Regions from separate parts of the Ureibacillus sp. GCM10028918 genome, predicted to be linked through region 2. Evidence: riboswitches for the same ligand, from Rfam matches in the RefSeq annotation. Region 2 holds a riboswitch; the other holds the start of a gene.
What was found. Region 2 has a riboswitch for cyclic di-GMP ahead of ACFQU5_RS12440 (DUF5667 domain-containing protein). Riboswitches for the same ligand answer to the same signal wherever they lie in the genome.

Region 1 (8,243 bases), on a different contig from region 2:
TCGTATATACGTTTCGACCGATTTTGCTCTTTTTTCTGATAACGTAAGATTATATTGGTCATCACCTGTATTATCCGTATGGCCATTAATTTGAATTACCGTATCCTCTTTCAATGATGCTAAGTTTGTTATCAGCTCATTCAATGTTTTTTGGGCATCAGGTTTCAAAACGCTTTGATCATGATCAAATAAAATGTCATCAGGTAATTGGATTTTTGTTTCTTCCCCATCTGTGGTAACACTTGTATCTTCCGGAGCGTTAACAATTGGCGGTTCCGGATGCAGGACGATTTCAATCATATTCCCGCCTTCCTCATTTGGAACTACCTGCTCACCACTCATTTTTTCAAAGGATTCCCCGTAAGTTTGGTTCATTTTTGTTTGCAGTAAATGCGAACTTTGAGGTTTTGAAGTAATAACCATCGTACCTGTTTCTGTAATAGTGTCATATGGAATCTGTAATGAAAACGACCCATCACTAACGACATTGGCTCTGGAACTTACCCAATTTTGCGCGACAGCAGCCTCTTTAGATGAAAAATAAGAAGCAACCATCTCTGTTCCTTCTAATAAATTGGATTTCCCGTTTACATAGAAATAGTGATGATCATTCGTTAATTCTGTTTCGACCCATACATTCGTACTTCCATAATCTTGAGGAACCTTTTCCCTTTTTGGTGTTTCAATCGGATATACAGTTTTTTCCCTTCTAGGTAACACCAGAAGGGAAGCGAAGATTTTTTGGTATTCTTCGTCCAACAATTCATATTTATAGACAAATGGTCCTTTAAAGTTCTCCCCATACTCACCATAAACAGCCTTAACCTCATCTGTCTGCGCCAAGCCTCCAAGCGCAACTTCAATTGTTACTAAAACATAACCGTTGTCCTTTAAATCTGTCGGGATTTCAAATGTAAAATCCCCATTTTGATCGACTTCTGCACCTTTATCACAAAGAAGGCAAATCGGATTTCGAACTGAAAATGGCCGGTCCAGCCAATCAATTTCTACTATTGTACCTTCCATTAAATTACTATTCCCTTTGACTACAATCTTTCCATTTTCGTTTACTACTTCTCCACTTAATTGGATATCAGTAGAATTAGTTTCATCAACTTTATTTTCTGACTCTTCTTTTTGTTCTCCATTTAATTGTTCTGTAACAATACCACTACTTTTCTCTTCTTTTGTCTGTGTTTCCCCATTACTCTCACAGGCAACTAAGAATAATAGTGTTACAAAAATAAGTATAAACCAGGTTGTTTTCCTCTCCATAGTCCCCTCCTAAAATTCCAATTCTTTATATAAGTTAAATGACTTTTGTAAATTTTGGAATAAGTTCATAGCCCTAGGATAAATATCATTTTTATAGAATATTGCAACCTATAAATTTTATTGGGGAATCTATTTATCAGATACCAGTGTAACGACTACAGTAACCTTATGCTTTTTTTAATACCTAGTTTTCATATACTTTTGTAATAAGTTGGCTAACTTTTATACTAGCGCCAACAATAATGACATCATTTGTGAAAAAACTCTTTGTCCACTTTAAGTACATTAACAAAGTGTTGGTCGGTTAAATTAATAGGCGTTCTTATTTCAGTGGAAACTAGCCTTTTAATAGTCATCTTGAAACTGTTACTTGTTACTTCTAGAAAAGCAACGTTTTGGATAGTTAATTCAAGTAAATAAGTCCTTTACTTATTTGAATCAAGCTTGCCCATAGAAAACATAGATATCAAATTACACCATTATTTTATCTGTTCATCATTTAAAGATGCCCCAAAAGCAAAGCTCTTGGGACACCCTTTAAACACCATTTCAACTAATTGCAAAGAATAGACCGCCATACTAAGGTGATGGTCTATTTGAATCGGTTTTACGTTGTGAACCTATTTCTTCTTATGGCTCAGCATGCAACATAATTATTTCCGATGGATTCTTGCCTCTTAAAAAAACTTATATTGGTTTTTCCCTTTTCTTTTTGCCTCGTACATAGCTATATCCGAGTTCTTTAACAATAGTTCTAGTGTATCCCCGTCTTTAGGGTATAGGCTGATTCCAATAGTACCTGTAACAAATGTTTTAATGGAAGAAAAATGAAACCCCGATTTTACTTCTGATAAAATCTTTTGAGCGATTATTTCCAAATTTGAACTTGTTATATCTTCTAGTAATATCATAAATTCATCACCGCCATACCTGGCAGCGATACCATTATATTCCATCACGATAGGCAGAATTCTTCTAGCAACTTCTTTCAATAAGGCATCACCTATCTCATGCCCGTAAACGTCATTTACTTGTTTAAAACCATCTAAATCAAGGAATAGAATGGCTAATTCACCTTTATTATGTTGGGTTCTCCTACTGAATTCCGTAAAAAATAAATAACGATTTGGAAGCAGCGTCAGTTGATCATAATAGGCTAAATGACTTGTCTCATTATGTTTTTCTTCTAATGAAGAAAGCATTTGATTAATTGAACTCTCAAGAATAAACAATTCATCCTTAAAGTATTTACTTTGTGTAACCCTCGCTTTAATATCCTTATTCTCCTGAATCTGATTTAATTGCCACGAGAGATTGCCTACCCGACTGAGTATGAAGCGATTTAGAAGAAAAATGACAAGTATTATGAAAAATAAACTTGCAGCAACTAAATAGATGGTAATTTGGCGTACAGTCTTTTTTTCCTCTAAATAAAAATTTCGTTTATGATCAAAACTTATCTGATAGACAGAGTCTTTAGAGTAATCACTTAATAGTAATGAACCTGTTAATAAAGTTTCACTAATATTTTCAACATTGAATTGTTGTTCAACTTTGTTTACTTCAATAGGTTTAAGAGAAAGATTTAACGAAAGTTCATCGGACATTTCTTTTATGCTGTAATCATTGATTAGTCGACCCATTATTAATGTCCCAACTGATGGACCTTCTCCGTTACTTTGATAAATTGTTTCAAGCGAAGTCATGGCTAAGCCATTAGCCGTACTAACTAGACGTGTTTCGCTAACTCTATCCTGGTTAGTTAAAAGTGGCAAGAATGTTTTATAAAAGTCTGATTCTAATTCAGTTGGTTTCTTTTCCTCCAAGCTATACCCTAACTGTAAGACTAATTGTTTTTGATTATCGATGAACACATAGAAATCTACCTGATTATTTTCTAATGTGATTTTATCAAGATTCCGCTGAAGATACTTTTCGTTTTTATAGATCATATAATTATAGGTATCATCCCAAACCGCCCAATCACGAGTCATGATTCCCAAAACATCCACATTCGAAAGTATATTGTTATTTACTCTCTTCACATCTTCTAATGTATCAATACGATCAAGCTCAGTCGCCTCTTCTAACAGCATCGGAGTTAAATATGATAAGAGCAGTGAGATAAAAAGAGCCATTGAAAAACCAACTACAAGAATGGTCATTAATTTTAGTTTCAATCTGTTTCCCTCACTTATCTGATAATGTGACTTTCACATCACACTCCTATAATGTAGTTAGTCTTGTCATTTCTATTTACAACTTTACTTGAACATATAAAATAAATGCACATAAGCCATCACTAGTATTTGTATTTTTTATAACAAACATTCGATTAATGATCGAAAACGTTATATCCTATTTTGGAACCGCTTAGATAAACGCTAAAAAACCCTATACGTGTATAGGGCGCCCGAAAAGACAAAATACATTCGCAACTGGCTGGCATATCAATGACTTAGCCCCTATAGTTTTGCGTCCTACTTTTTCAAGTAGTTTGCCCCCATAAAATTATAGTATGAAATTATTATTAATTTAATATTAATATACCATATCGTAAACAGCCGAGAAGAGATATATTTACTCGCAATAATTATTAGATTTGATGTACTTTCTATTTTATGAGGATGTGCTGAGAATTAAAGACTCGCATGAAGAGAAGGACGATAAGCATAGAATGGCTTAAGGAGAAAGAGACGATTCCTCTTACTCTTTTTTTCTGAATAATATTTACAATTTTCAGATTTTTAAGTATATTAAATAAGACCATTTAGAGTCTTAGTTCCTTAAATTAAATGTTGTAAAACTACTTAATTTATTCTGCCTAGACTGCTAAATCGGGAGTTTATAACCGAGTTCAACGGAAGATTACCTAAGGTTACATATAATTCCTTTAGTGTCATCTAGAAAAATGATGGAAATACATAACGGAAGATAGGTTGACAAGTTTTTTGTTGATAGATTTTGAGAAGGCAAAAAACAATATTACCAGATTTAGATACAACCATTTGTTTTCATAACAATAAGCCAAATTCTGTCTTATCAACTGTCGACTGTATACACTTTTTTCTATCGAACTTATTCTCAAAAATTATAAAAGGAGTGATTGACTTGCTAGAACCATCGGCAAAAATTCAATTAGAAAAGCCAAAAGGGTTTATTCGATTTCTTAATGGAATTGAGCGATTGGGAAATCGTCTTCCCAATCCATTTGTTTTGTTTATCTGTTTAGCTCTATTGTGTATTTTGGTTTCTTGGCTGGTACATGCCTTCGGAGTTTCTGTTATACATCCAGGAACAGGAGAAGAAATATTCGTCAAAAGTTTAATCTCTACTGAAGGGTTAGCATTTATATTAGGATCAGCGATAGATAATTTTGTTAGCTTTAACCCGCTGGGAGTCGTCCTTGCATTAATGTTGGGGATTGGCCTATGCCAAAAAATTGGTTTATTTGAAGCTGCCATAAAGAAAACCATCTTGGGTGCTCCAAAAGCTATTATTACATATGCCGTGTTGTTTATCGGAATCCTTGGCAATATTGCATCAAATGGAGCGTATGTTGTAGTTCCTCCTTTAGCGGCAATGGTTTTCCTTGCTGTTGGAAGGCATCCTTTGGCAGGAATGGCTGCAGGGATTGCGGGTGTCGGTGCTGGTTTTACTGCCAATATTTTAATTACGGATTTTGATGCACTTATTTCGGGAATCTCGACGGATGCTGCAAAAACCATCAGTAGTGACATTGTGGTAACCCCTATTGATAACTGGATTTTTATGAGTATATCTGTTTTCGTACTTACGATTACGGGTGCATTCGTTACTGAACGGATCATTGAGCCAAAGTTGGGCGCTTATAAAGGAAGCGGGCAAGAAGAAGCAATAACAGCAGTTGGGCCGTTAGAAACAAAAGCCTTAAGAAATACAGTGATTTCAGCATTAATATATATTGGTTTTGTTGCTATATGTTTATTTATCCCAAATAGTCCTTTAAGAAATGAAACTGGTGGATTCATTCCCTCACCGTTTTTGGATGGAATCACGATGTTTCTTCTATTCTTCTTCTTAACGATAGGGATTACATATGGTGTATCCGTCAAGAAAATCAAGAATTCAAGTGATGTAACGAATTTTATGGTTGATGGAATCAAGGATATGAGTACCTTCATTGTATTGGCATTCGCCATTGCACAGTTTATTGCTTATATTCAATGGAGTAATTTGGCAATATGGATTTCCGTGGACGGATCAGAACTGCTTAAATCCATTAATTTCACTGGTTTCCCGGTTATTATTCTATTTGTATTATTAACGGCTGTATTAAGTCTCTTTATTACAAGCGGTACTGCTTTATGGTCAGTCCTGGCACCAGTCTTCGTACCTATGCTGATGCTATTAGATTTCCATCCGGCATTTATACAAGTGGCCTACCGGGTTGCGGATTCGGCAACAAATATGATTACGCCACTTAATCCGTTTGTGGCGATCATGCTCGTATTTATTACCAAATATGATAAAAAGGCCGGGCTAGGGACGCATATTTCTTTAATATTCCCTTATACCATCGCATTCTTATTTGTTTGGATCATCATGATATGCATCTTTGGCCTATTTGGAATTCCAGTCGGACCAGGGGTAGATATGTATTTAAAATAATTGAAAGTGGGGGTTATGATGAATAGTTCAAAATTGAATAGTATCTTGGCAGACAGAAGAGATGAGTACTTGGAGCAATTATTTACCTTGCTTAGACAGAAGAGTATAAGTGCCGAAAATATAGGCATGGAAGATTGTGCCCAATTAGTAAAAGGGATGCTGGACGAAGCAGGATTGAATAATACGAGATTAATTGACACAGGTGGCCATCCCGTTGTTTACGGGGAAATCATGAAGGATCCCGACGCTTTTACATTATTAATCTATGGGCATTATGATGTTCAGCCCGCAGATCCACTGGAGGAATGGAATTCACCTCCTTTTGAACCAACAATCAAGGATAATAAAATCTATTGTCGAGGCGCAGGAGACAATAAAGGTCAATTCCTGGCGCAAGTGTTGGCGATTAAAACATATCTGGATTCCATTGGTGAACTTCCGATTAATATAAAAATGGTCATTGAAGGAGAAGAAGAAGTTGGCAGCAGAAATCTAGCTTCCTTCGTTGAAACCAATCGGGATTTATTGAAAGCCGACCTTGTCTATACATCTGATGGACCTATGCACTCTTCCGGAGCACCGTTTGTGTTGCTTGGCGTAAGAGGAATGCTCTATTTGGAATTGACAGCCCAAGGAGCAGATTGGGATAACCATTCGGGCAACAAAGGAAACATTGTTCCTAACCCGGCATGGCAACTAATTGACTTAATGCACACGATGCGTGATCGAGATGGAAAAGTTTTAATAGAAGGCTTCTATGATAATATCCGGAAACCTTCGGAAAAAGAAAAAGAACTGATTCGAAACCTCCCTTTCAACCGCGAACAAGTGGCAGAACAAATCGGATATAATGATCTGGATATGGATGGAGAAACCTATTATCATAAACTAACAATGGAACCGACATTCAATATAGCTGGATTTACCAGCGGATACGGCGGTGAAGGGGCGAAGACGATCATTCCTGCAAAGGCAAACCTTAAGCTGGATATACGCCTCGTAGTCGATCAGGACCCTGATGATATTTATGAAAAGGTTTGTAACCATGTCAATAAATTTTCACCCGGTGTGAAAGTGTCCCGTATAGGTGCTATGCAACCATCCAGGACGCCCGCTGAACTGGATGTAGTCAAAGTCGTAACAGATGCAGTACGAACAAGTTATGGAATGGAACCGGTGCTACAACCAAGCCTGGGAGGAAGCCTGCCTGATTATGTATGGACCAAGATTCTAAACTTGCCATCCATCGTTGTGCCCTATGCAAACTTTGACCAAGGCAACCATTCACCGAACGAGAATCTTGGACTAGACAACTTTTTCAATGGGATTAAATGTACTTGTCAGGTTATTCATGAACTTGGGGAATATGCTTAGAGCAGCAAAAACTAAATAAGTGAAGCATTACAGTCGATTTTATCTTTCCGGGACCTGACCACTACTTCCGCAGATAAAATCAATAGACTTCACAAGTAAAGAAGTGCAAATTCTAATATACTGAATTTGCACTTTTTTATTATTTCGGATTGATTACAATCACTACCCAAACGTTTTTTGCATTTCCTTTAATTTGATTTTATTCGATTTGATTTGATTTGATTTGATCAATCTAGCTCCTCTATGAAGAAACATTAAGCCGATTCATTAAATCGAACGATTTTATTTGATATTTTTTCTGTTTAAACAAAAAACCAGTTGAAATATCAGTTATCCCGATTTTTCAACTGCTTCCATTCTATATAGCTTATAAGAACACCATGATATAAATAACTATTAAATAATTCCCTGCATACGTAAAATAATCTCTGCTATTACTGCTGAACCCAGGAATGTACCTAATATTACGAACATCCCTACAATAATCGTTTTCCATCCTAATTTAGCAAAATCAGTCCATGAACGACCTATTGAGATACCCGCATAAGCCAAAATCGGTGTTGCAATGGCTAATAGATTGACTTTGGCTGTCCACTCGACAATTTGTTCAGACCCAGGCACGCCTGGAATTGTAATGAGAAATGCTAATATTCCAATATAGGCAATACTCGGGATTTTTTTGTACGGATTCAGTCTATGAAGGATTAATCCAACCAAACTTATGGCCGCCAAAGTCAGAATTCCTGGAATTGACTCAAGTGGCATGACCTCATAACCAATCCAGTTTCCGATGATCACCATAAAAGAGACAATGATAAACAAGATAATCCATTCTTGAATATTTTTTAGCATAGATTATTTCACCACCCTTGTTTTTGAATCATCATTATCTTTCTCTGTTAACACTTCAATGTTTGATTCCGTATCAAGATTTGAAACCATTA
Region 2 (8,243 bases):
GTGCAACTGGCGAAGAAGTATTTTCAATGGCTATTTTGATGGAAGAAGAAGGCTTAATGGAGAAAACGGTAATTTATGCTACCGATATGAATGAAGATGTCCTGGAAAAGGCAAAGAATGGCGTATTCCCAATCCATAAAATGCAGGCTTATACAAAAAATTATCAGCTTGCTGGAGGAAAAGAGTCCTTTTCTCAGTACTATAATACTGATAGACAGTATGCTTACTTTCATAAATCACTATTAAAGAATATCATCTTTGCACAACATAACTTAGTTACAGATCAATCATTTAATGAATTTCATATTATCATTTGCCGTAACGTTCTTATCTACTTTACACAGAGGCTACAAAATCAAGTACATCATTTATTTTATGAAAGCTTAGTGCAAGGCGGCTATCTCGGTCTTGGAGATAAAGAAACGCTTCGCTTTATCGATATCATGCCAAGTTATAACGAAGTAAATGGAAATGAACGTATTTATGAAAAAATAGAATAATATAAAACGGCCAGTCAAAAGACAAAAAAAAACCATTTTTCTTCAATAGAAAAATGGTTTTTTTTGATGTAGAAAAATCGTTTTTATTGATGTAGTAGAAATTGATTTTTCGTTTAAGCTTTTATTTATGTCCAAATCTCTTTTCTCTAGTCTTGAACTTTCAAAAGAACAAGACACATATCATCCGGTTGGTTCTGTTGCTTTTCCTTTGGCAGAAGTTCATCTAACAGCATTTCCGACCCACTCCATGTTTGCTGTGTTAAATTTTTAATTCGTTCTTCCGCTTCAAATTCATCTGGTGCGATTGCTTCGAGTAAACCATCCGTGAATAAAATAATTTGAGCTTCTTTTTGATAGTGAATGATTTGTTTTTCTACTTTGATTTCGTCAAAGAATCCAATGGCGCAACTACCTTGATTTAACGGAATAATATGTTCTTCATCAAGATATACATAACCATGTGGATGTCCTGCATTTACATATTCTATTGTTTTTGCCTCTGTATCTATTACTAAATAAATCGCGGTAAAATAATATGGTATGGATTCTTTTTCATTATGTAATTGAGCCATATATCGGTTAAGCTCCTTTACCACATCGACTGGATCTACAATTTGTTTGATTGCTTCTCTTAATACAGAGGAGATAAACATACAAAGCAGTGAAGCGGAAATTCCATGACCCATCATATCTAATAGGATAACTGCATAGCGATGTTCACTTATTTTATGCCAATAATACATGTCCCCGGCTAAGTTGAATGATGGTAAATAGGATACCTCCAGTTGTATGTTTTTTTCCTTTAAAGGTGGACTAAGCAGACTCCTTTGAACATTTGTTGCAAGATCTAATTCATATTGGATTTTCTTTTCGTGTTGTGTATGCCAATCTAATTCCGCCTTCAAGCGTAACGCTGCTCGAATTCGTGCAAGCAGCTCCACTTTATCAATAGGCTTTGTTATATAGTCCATGCCACCCATATCAAGCGCTTCTGCTAATTTATTTTTATCATCTAACGCTGTAACAAAAATTATCGGGATATCTTTATAACGATTATTCGCTTTAATAATTCTACATGCCTCGATTCCATCAATTTCAGGCATCATGATATCAAGCAATATTAAGTCTACATTCTTGGAAATTGAATTTGGAGCATCAAGTTGTAGATAGTCAAAAAGCTCCTGTGCAGAAGTTAAGGAAACACAGTCATTATAACCTACATTATTTAATATTTTTTCAATGACAAATAAATTTACTTTATTATCATCGACTAGAAGAATTGTCACTTTTTATTTCCCCTATTCTAGTTATATTGGTATAAAATATTCAAAATCCTCCATTCAGAGTAATGAGACAGACCTGAATATATTTTATCGCTAGTAAACTAATCTTATTTCTTTTATTATACAAGAATATAGATACATTACTTTTATCTGAACATTCAATCAGTTAGATAATCTTCTTCCTCATATTCTATTACCCTATATAAATAAAAAAAAACCACTTTTGCCAAAAAAATTGGAAAAGTGGTTTAGTAAAACAATCCCTATTATTATGCCTTTGCAGCTAATTAAAAGTTACTCTTTGTTTCCTTTGTTTCCTTTTTCCTGGGATTTATTTTGATCGTTTTGCTGTTTTGCATCTTGTTTTTGCTCTTGTTTTTGCTCTTGTTTTTGCTCTTGTTGCTGTTGCTTAACCGCTTGTTTTTCTGCTTGCTGTTGCTGTTTTTGCGCACTGTTTTCCTGCGCTTTGGCTTGTTTTTCCACAGCTTGTAATTGTTTCTCTGCTGCTTTTTCTTGTTGTTCCACAGCTTGCTCAGGCTTTTGTTCTACGTTCTTGTTCACTTTTTCTACTTGTTTTGTTGCTGGCGTTTGAGTCTGTTTTACTTCAGCTTTTTTCACTGGAGTAGCTGAAGTTTTTTGTTCTTTTGTATCAATAACTGCTGGTGTCACAGAAAGTGTTTTACTGTTTGTTACTTCCTCTACAGCAATATTGTCATTTTCAATCTGCTCAGCAGCAGTTGCAGCTGTAGCATCGTTTTTTGTTTCTTCATTTATTTCTGTATTTGTTGCATCATTCGAACCTATCGTTTCCGCTTGAGTCTTTTTTTGTTTTTTCTCTAATTGAGCTAACTTTTTCGTTACTTTCTTGTCTAGCTTTTCTTGGGCTTTTTCGATATTTTTAGCAATTGCTTCTTTCGCAGTTGGATTTCCAACTTTTTCAAGAACCGCTTGCAGTGCTAAAATATTCGCTGAAAACTTGGCAATCAGAGCAGCACGGTCTGCATCTTCTTCTGTCGCTGCTTCTTCATTTCCCTCAGCTTCTTCTGTACCATCTACCTGGACTGTTTCCTCTGATTCTTCAGTCGCTTCAGTCGGTACTTCTGTTTCTATTTCTTCTGATGCTTCAACATCCTCTACTTGATTTAGTGCTAAAACTTGTTGTTCTATAGCCTTTTCTAAAGCTTCCTTCGCTAAATCCTCTTCACCCGCAGCAAACAATGCCTCTGCTTCAGCTATACGTTCTTCTGTTAAAGATACTAGCAATTCCGCCTCTTTTTGGTCATCAAAAGTTAGTGCTAGCTTAATATTTTCAGTAAACTGTTTGAAGAAATAGAAAAAGTCTCCTGGTAATAATGACGGTTCCTCTACAACCGTCTCTTCTTCAACCGGTTCATTTACTGTAGTTTCAGTTTCCTGTACTTCATCGGAATTTTCTTCAGTCGTAGATGCAGTTTCCTCTGATGCAACTTCAGGATTCTCAATTGTTGGAGCATCTGTTGCCACATCATCAGTTGTAGTTTCTTCCTCGATAGAAACAGTTGTTTCTTTCTCAGTAACTTCCTCTTGAACTACTCCTTGTACTTCCTCTTGAGTCTCCTCATTTGCAAATACTTGAGTTGAGCCTATAGCCAAGGTTGCGGCTACTACACCTGTTGTAAAAACATTTCTTACTTTCACATTTAATCTAGACATTAAAAGTCCCTCCAATAATTTTTGGAAGAAAATAAATCACTCTTTTTTGAAGTAGATTCACATTCTTCATTTGGTAGCCCAGCCATCCTAGTTACCCCTTAGATCTGTGACTTTGCGTCTCTATCTTTCAATAGATTTGCCTTTTTCAAATGAGGAACAAAGTTATCGTTCACTTCATTTATATTAAATATAGTCCATTAGCGTCAAAAATACTATATATAATATTTCCCAATAGTTTTACTATCTAATTCATTACATGTAGATATAGATTTACATGTTGTTTAGATTTATTTTCATCACATAAGGGCAATCCCGAATAGAGAACTCATTTGTATTCTCTTATAACTGGTTCGTTATTTTCCTTTTGAAATATAAGCAAACTCTCATAACATTTATGTTAAACTTAATAAGTTGTTCTAAAATTAATTTACATAATCAGGATTGGTATTTTATATGAAGAATCTATCAAATCGAAAATTCAAACTAACAAGTTTATTAATGTTTCTTATAATAGCATCCGTGCTATCTACTACTTTCATTCTCTTGTTCGCATCTTATCAGTCTGAAAAGAAATCCTTAACTGATACTTATTTAACTCTTAACTCATCAAAATCAGAGAAATTAAGTAGTTCAGTAAATTCCTTATTTAAATCTATGAGAATAAGTTTACAAGAAACCACACAATTTCTCTCAAATAATCCTAATATGACAGATGAAGAGATTCAAGAACATCTAGAGCTGCTGCGGAATAATAGTCGATACTTCAATTCTTTAGCATGGGTTGATGAAACGGGATTTGTTCGAGATATAGCCCCTATCAGTGTGGGTATAAAAGGAAATTATATTACCGGGGTTACAAAAGATGTAGTAGATGCAAAAAAGCCAATGCTGACAGCGCCGTATAAGGCACCTACAGGCCGTATACTCGTTTTGATGAGTGAACCTTATTATGATAATAAAGGAAATTATAAGGGCATTATTGGTGGCTCTATTTACTTACAAGAAAAAAATGTTCTTAATGAAATACTAGGTAACGATATTATTGACCAGAACGGTTCTTATTACTATGTAGTCGGGCCAAATGGTACTTTATTATTTCACCCTAAAACAAATCGTATTGGAGAAGGTGTAATAGACAATCCAATCATTCCAAAGCTTGTACAGGGACAAAGTGGGATGGAACGTGTTACAAACTCTGAAGGTGTGCCAATGCTAGCAGCATATAACTATCTTTCTGAAATAGGTTGGGGAGTTGTACAGCAGACACCTGTTTCCTATGTCGATGGACTGTTACAAAAACATATACAAAATCTTCTATTGATCTTTCTTTTACCTTTTATCATTTTACTTATAGTTTCTTTAAGCTTTGCTAGAAAGCTGGCTAAACCGTTTATTGACTTAGCGGATGTCGTGAATCAATTTGGTACAGACAAGCAAATTCATCCCCCTGTTTTTAATTCACACTGGAATCGGGAAGCTGATCTTTTAACGAAAAGCTTGATTATTGCCATTGAGGCGGTTGAAAATAATAACACCTTATTGAAAGAAGAAGCTATGACGGATGCCCTTACAGGTTTGTCAAATCGAAAAAAACTTAATAAAGTGATATCTTATTTAGCAGGTGAGGGACAGTTGTTTTCTTTAGTTGCAATCGATATCGATCGATTTAAATTGATTAATGATAGTTATGGACATCAAATGGGGGATGAGGTTTTAAAGTTTTTAGCTCAAACCGTTCGATCAGCAATTAGAACGAAAGATGGATTTTTCCGTTATGGTGGAGAAGAATTTATTTTATTACTACCGGATACTAACTCTTCAGAAGCCTATTCTCTTTCAGAAAAGATTCGAACTACAATAGCGAATACAATAAGTCCGGTGGGCAAACCCATAAACATTTCACTCGGGGTTTCAGAATTCCCTACCCATTCTGATTCCTTAGATGATTTATTTTTATTTGCTGATAAAGCGTTGTACAGATCAAAAGAAAATGGACGAAATCAAACTACGTTATGGGGACAGGATTAGTTACTGGAGCGGCTTCAGATAAGGAACCAACGCGCTCATACTGCGTTGGTTGCCTTGTCTGGCAAAGTTTACATTTTTCTTGATAAGCAAATCTATTAAACCCACATCTTGAAGACGGAGTTTAAGAAACTCGTTAAAAACCTCGGATTAAAGGTACACTTTAAAAAATGGAATTGCTTTTTTTTAGTTATTAATCCTAACATTAAACCTGTTAATTTAGAATAGATATTCCCTTGTTCTTTACAATGTAAAAAAGCAGCCACGTATGGTGACTGCCCTTCATAATTTATAGTTTAAAATGCTGAATGCTTTGTTGCAGTATTACTGCTTTTCCCCCTAAATCCTTAGACACACTATTGATCTCTTCGATTGTCGCTACTTGTTCTTGAACTGCTCCGCTTACTTCTGCAGCAATAGCAGCCGTGCTCTGGGAATTAGTTGACACTTGGCTTACAGATGCAGCAACTTGTTCAGCTGCTGCTGATATCTCTTCTGTAACAGAAGAGATATCCGTTACTTGATCTGTGATTTCGTTAATGGCCAGATGGATTTGATCAAATGCGGCGCCTGCTTCTTTAATAAGCTCTACACCATCTTGTGCATTCGCTAAACTATAGCCAACAGCTTGTTGAACTGTTTTTGCATCTCCGACAATTTCTTGAGTTAGGCTAACAATTTGAGTAGCTGATGCTTTTGATTCCTCAGCTAGTTTACGAACCTCATCTGCAACGACAGCAAAGCCTTTTCCATGCTCTCCGGCACGTGCCGCTTCAATTGCTGCATTTAATGCTAAAAGATTCGTTTGCTCTGTGATTCCAGTAATGACTGCTGAAATATTACTTATTTCATTAATTTGAATTGTCAGCTTGTTGATTAACTTTGTGACTTGCTCTGAAGATTGGTAAATAACTTGCATCTGATTTTGTGCATCATCAACAGTTTGTCCACCGGATTTCGCAACAGCTTTTGTATCGATTGCTTTTTCTTGTAAAGATGTTGTTGACTCTGCAATGCGTTGGACTCCACTTGCTGTCTCAGCCATAGCAGATGCACTTTCATTAGAAGAGTAAGCATTTTCTTCAACTGCTTGTGCTGTAATCTCAATATTTTTAGAAACAGACTGAGATAGGTTATTTACTTCATCTGTACTTGCTAATAATTCCTCCGCACTAGAAGCAAGTAAATTCGCATTATGATTTGTATTTTGAATGATTGATCGTAATGAAGCCTTCATTTCGTTAAATGAATCAACTAATGTTTTAATTTCATCTTTTGAATGAACTTTAATTTCCTCTTTGGATAGATTCCCTTCAGCAACAACTTTAGCCGCTTCTGAGACACGTTTTATCGGGTATGTAATCATACGGTTTAAAAGTAATACGATACCAACACTTACGAGAATTGCAATAAAAATAACTGCAATAATTATCGTAGTCCCCTTTTTCGCCTGTTTAGCTGCCTCATCTTTTACGGAATTAATAATCTCATATTCTCTTACTTGTATTTCTTCGATTGTGTTTACAAGTAATGTACTTGCATCGTATGCTTCTACTAAAACAATCTCTGTACCTCTTGCAGTGTCACCATTTTGGACTGCTGCAACTAATTCATTTCCTAATTCTATCAACTGATTTTCATACTCAATTGCTGATTGAATCTTAACATTAAATTCCTCATGAGCATTAATTTCTTTAAGCTCATCTAGGAAACCTGATACCTCATCCAGACGCTGTTCTAATAACTCCAACTGTTTTGTTGAATCTTCCAGTATATATGAGCGCATTTGTAACTGTTGCAGGGGTACATAGCGTCGAACATCATTAATGACAGCAAGTTGTTTAATATTCTTCTCGATAATATTTTCATATTCATTATTTAAATTGTTTAAACTATAAATACTAGTTCCACCGATAATTATCATTAAAATAATAACGGCTGAAAATGAAGCTAGCATTTTTTTTGCAATACTCATATTATTTTCCTCCAATTACTAGTTTATTACTAAAATACATACCTTCCCATAATTATTTTTGTATACAATCAACTTTTCTGCTCCATTGTATCTATTAATCTACTTAAAATAAAGTAATTAGCCCTAGATTATCTCCTTTTATTAACTCAATATGATGTTATTTCATAAATAGTTGTAAATATTTGCAATTAAATCACTTATACTTTAAGTAATAATTACTATTTAAATAGTAGGATGTAAGATGCAACTTGGTTCATTTTCTATCAGTTTAAATATAAAAAAGATTAATGTTTCAAAAGCTTTTAAACCTTCACGGGAGTTTTCATAACCCTAAAAAAGGAAAATACGGGAGAAACTTTGCCATAAGTAAAAAGAGATGTTTCGTATAGAAACACCTCCTTTTTTCGGTTCATGGATTATAGTCTGACCTTTAAAACAGTCTATTTAATTTTAGATCATTAATATTTCTCTAATATCTTCTTCCGTTAAAGAGGTTGAGGTTTTCGCATCGGAATCGATAATCTCAGAAATGAGGTCTCTCTTTTTCGCTTGGAGTACATTCATCTTCTCTTCGATTGTACCCTTTGCCACCATTTTAATAACCTGAACATCATTTTTCTGCCCCATTCGATACGCCCGGTCGGCTGCTTGATCCTCTACAGCTGGATTCCACCAGAGATCGTACAAGATAACAGTATCTGCTCCAGTTAAATTCAAACCAGTTCCCCCAGCTTTTAGTGAAATTAAAAATAGCTCTTGTTCCCCATC

Region 1: linked by a shared signal. The riboswitch ahead of ACFQU5_RS19580 (sensor domain-containing diguanylate cyclase) and the one ahead of ACFQU5_RS12440 (DUF5667 domain-containing protein) in region 2 are both predicted to bind cyclic di-GMP.

The regions. Positions count from the first base shown of each region.
Region 1 covers NZ_JBHTFK010000041.1:65,829-74,071, forward strand. The annotation lists gene ACFQU5_RS19575 (OmpA family protein) at 1-1,275, opposite strand, end outside; gene ACFQU5_RS19580 (sensor domain-containing diguanylate cyclase) at 1,953-3,455, opposite strand; cyclic di-GMP riboswitch class I at 3,706-3,787, opposite strand; gene ACFQU5_RS19585 (AbgT family transporter) at 4,387-5,925, shown strand; gene ACFQU5_RS19590 (M20/M25/M40 family metallo-hydrolase) at 5,944-7,299, shown strand; gene ACFQU5_RS19595 (hypothetical protein) at 7,696-8,151, opposite strand; gene ACFQU5_RS19600 (DUF3100 domain-containing protein) at 8,155-8,243, opposite strand, start outside.
Region 2 covers NZ_JBHTFK010000013.1:29,426-37,668, reverse strand. The annotation lists gene ACFQU5_RS12450 (CheR family methyltransferase) at 1-500, shown strand, start outside; gene ACFQU5_RS12445 (SpoIIE family protein phosphatase) at 647-1,786, opposite strand; gene ACFQU5_RS12440 (DUF5667 domain-containing protein) at 2,078-3,475, opposite strand; cyclic di-GMP riboswitch class I at 3,545-3,626, opposite strand; gene ACFQU5_RS12435 (sensor domain-containing diguanylate cyclase) at 3,929-5,503, shown strand; gene ACFQU5_RS12430 (methyl-accepting chemotaxis protein) at 5,790-7,475, opposite strand; gene ACFQU5_RS12425 (DEAD/DEAH box helicase) at 7,926-8,243, opposite strand, start outside.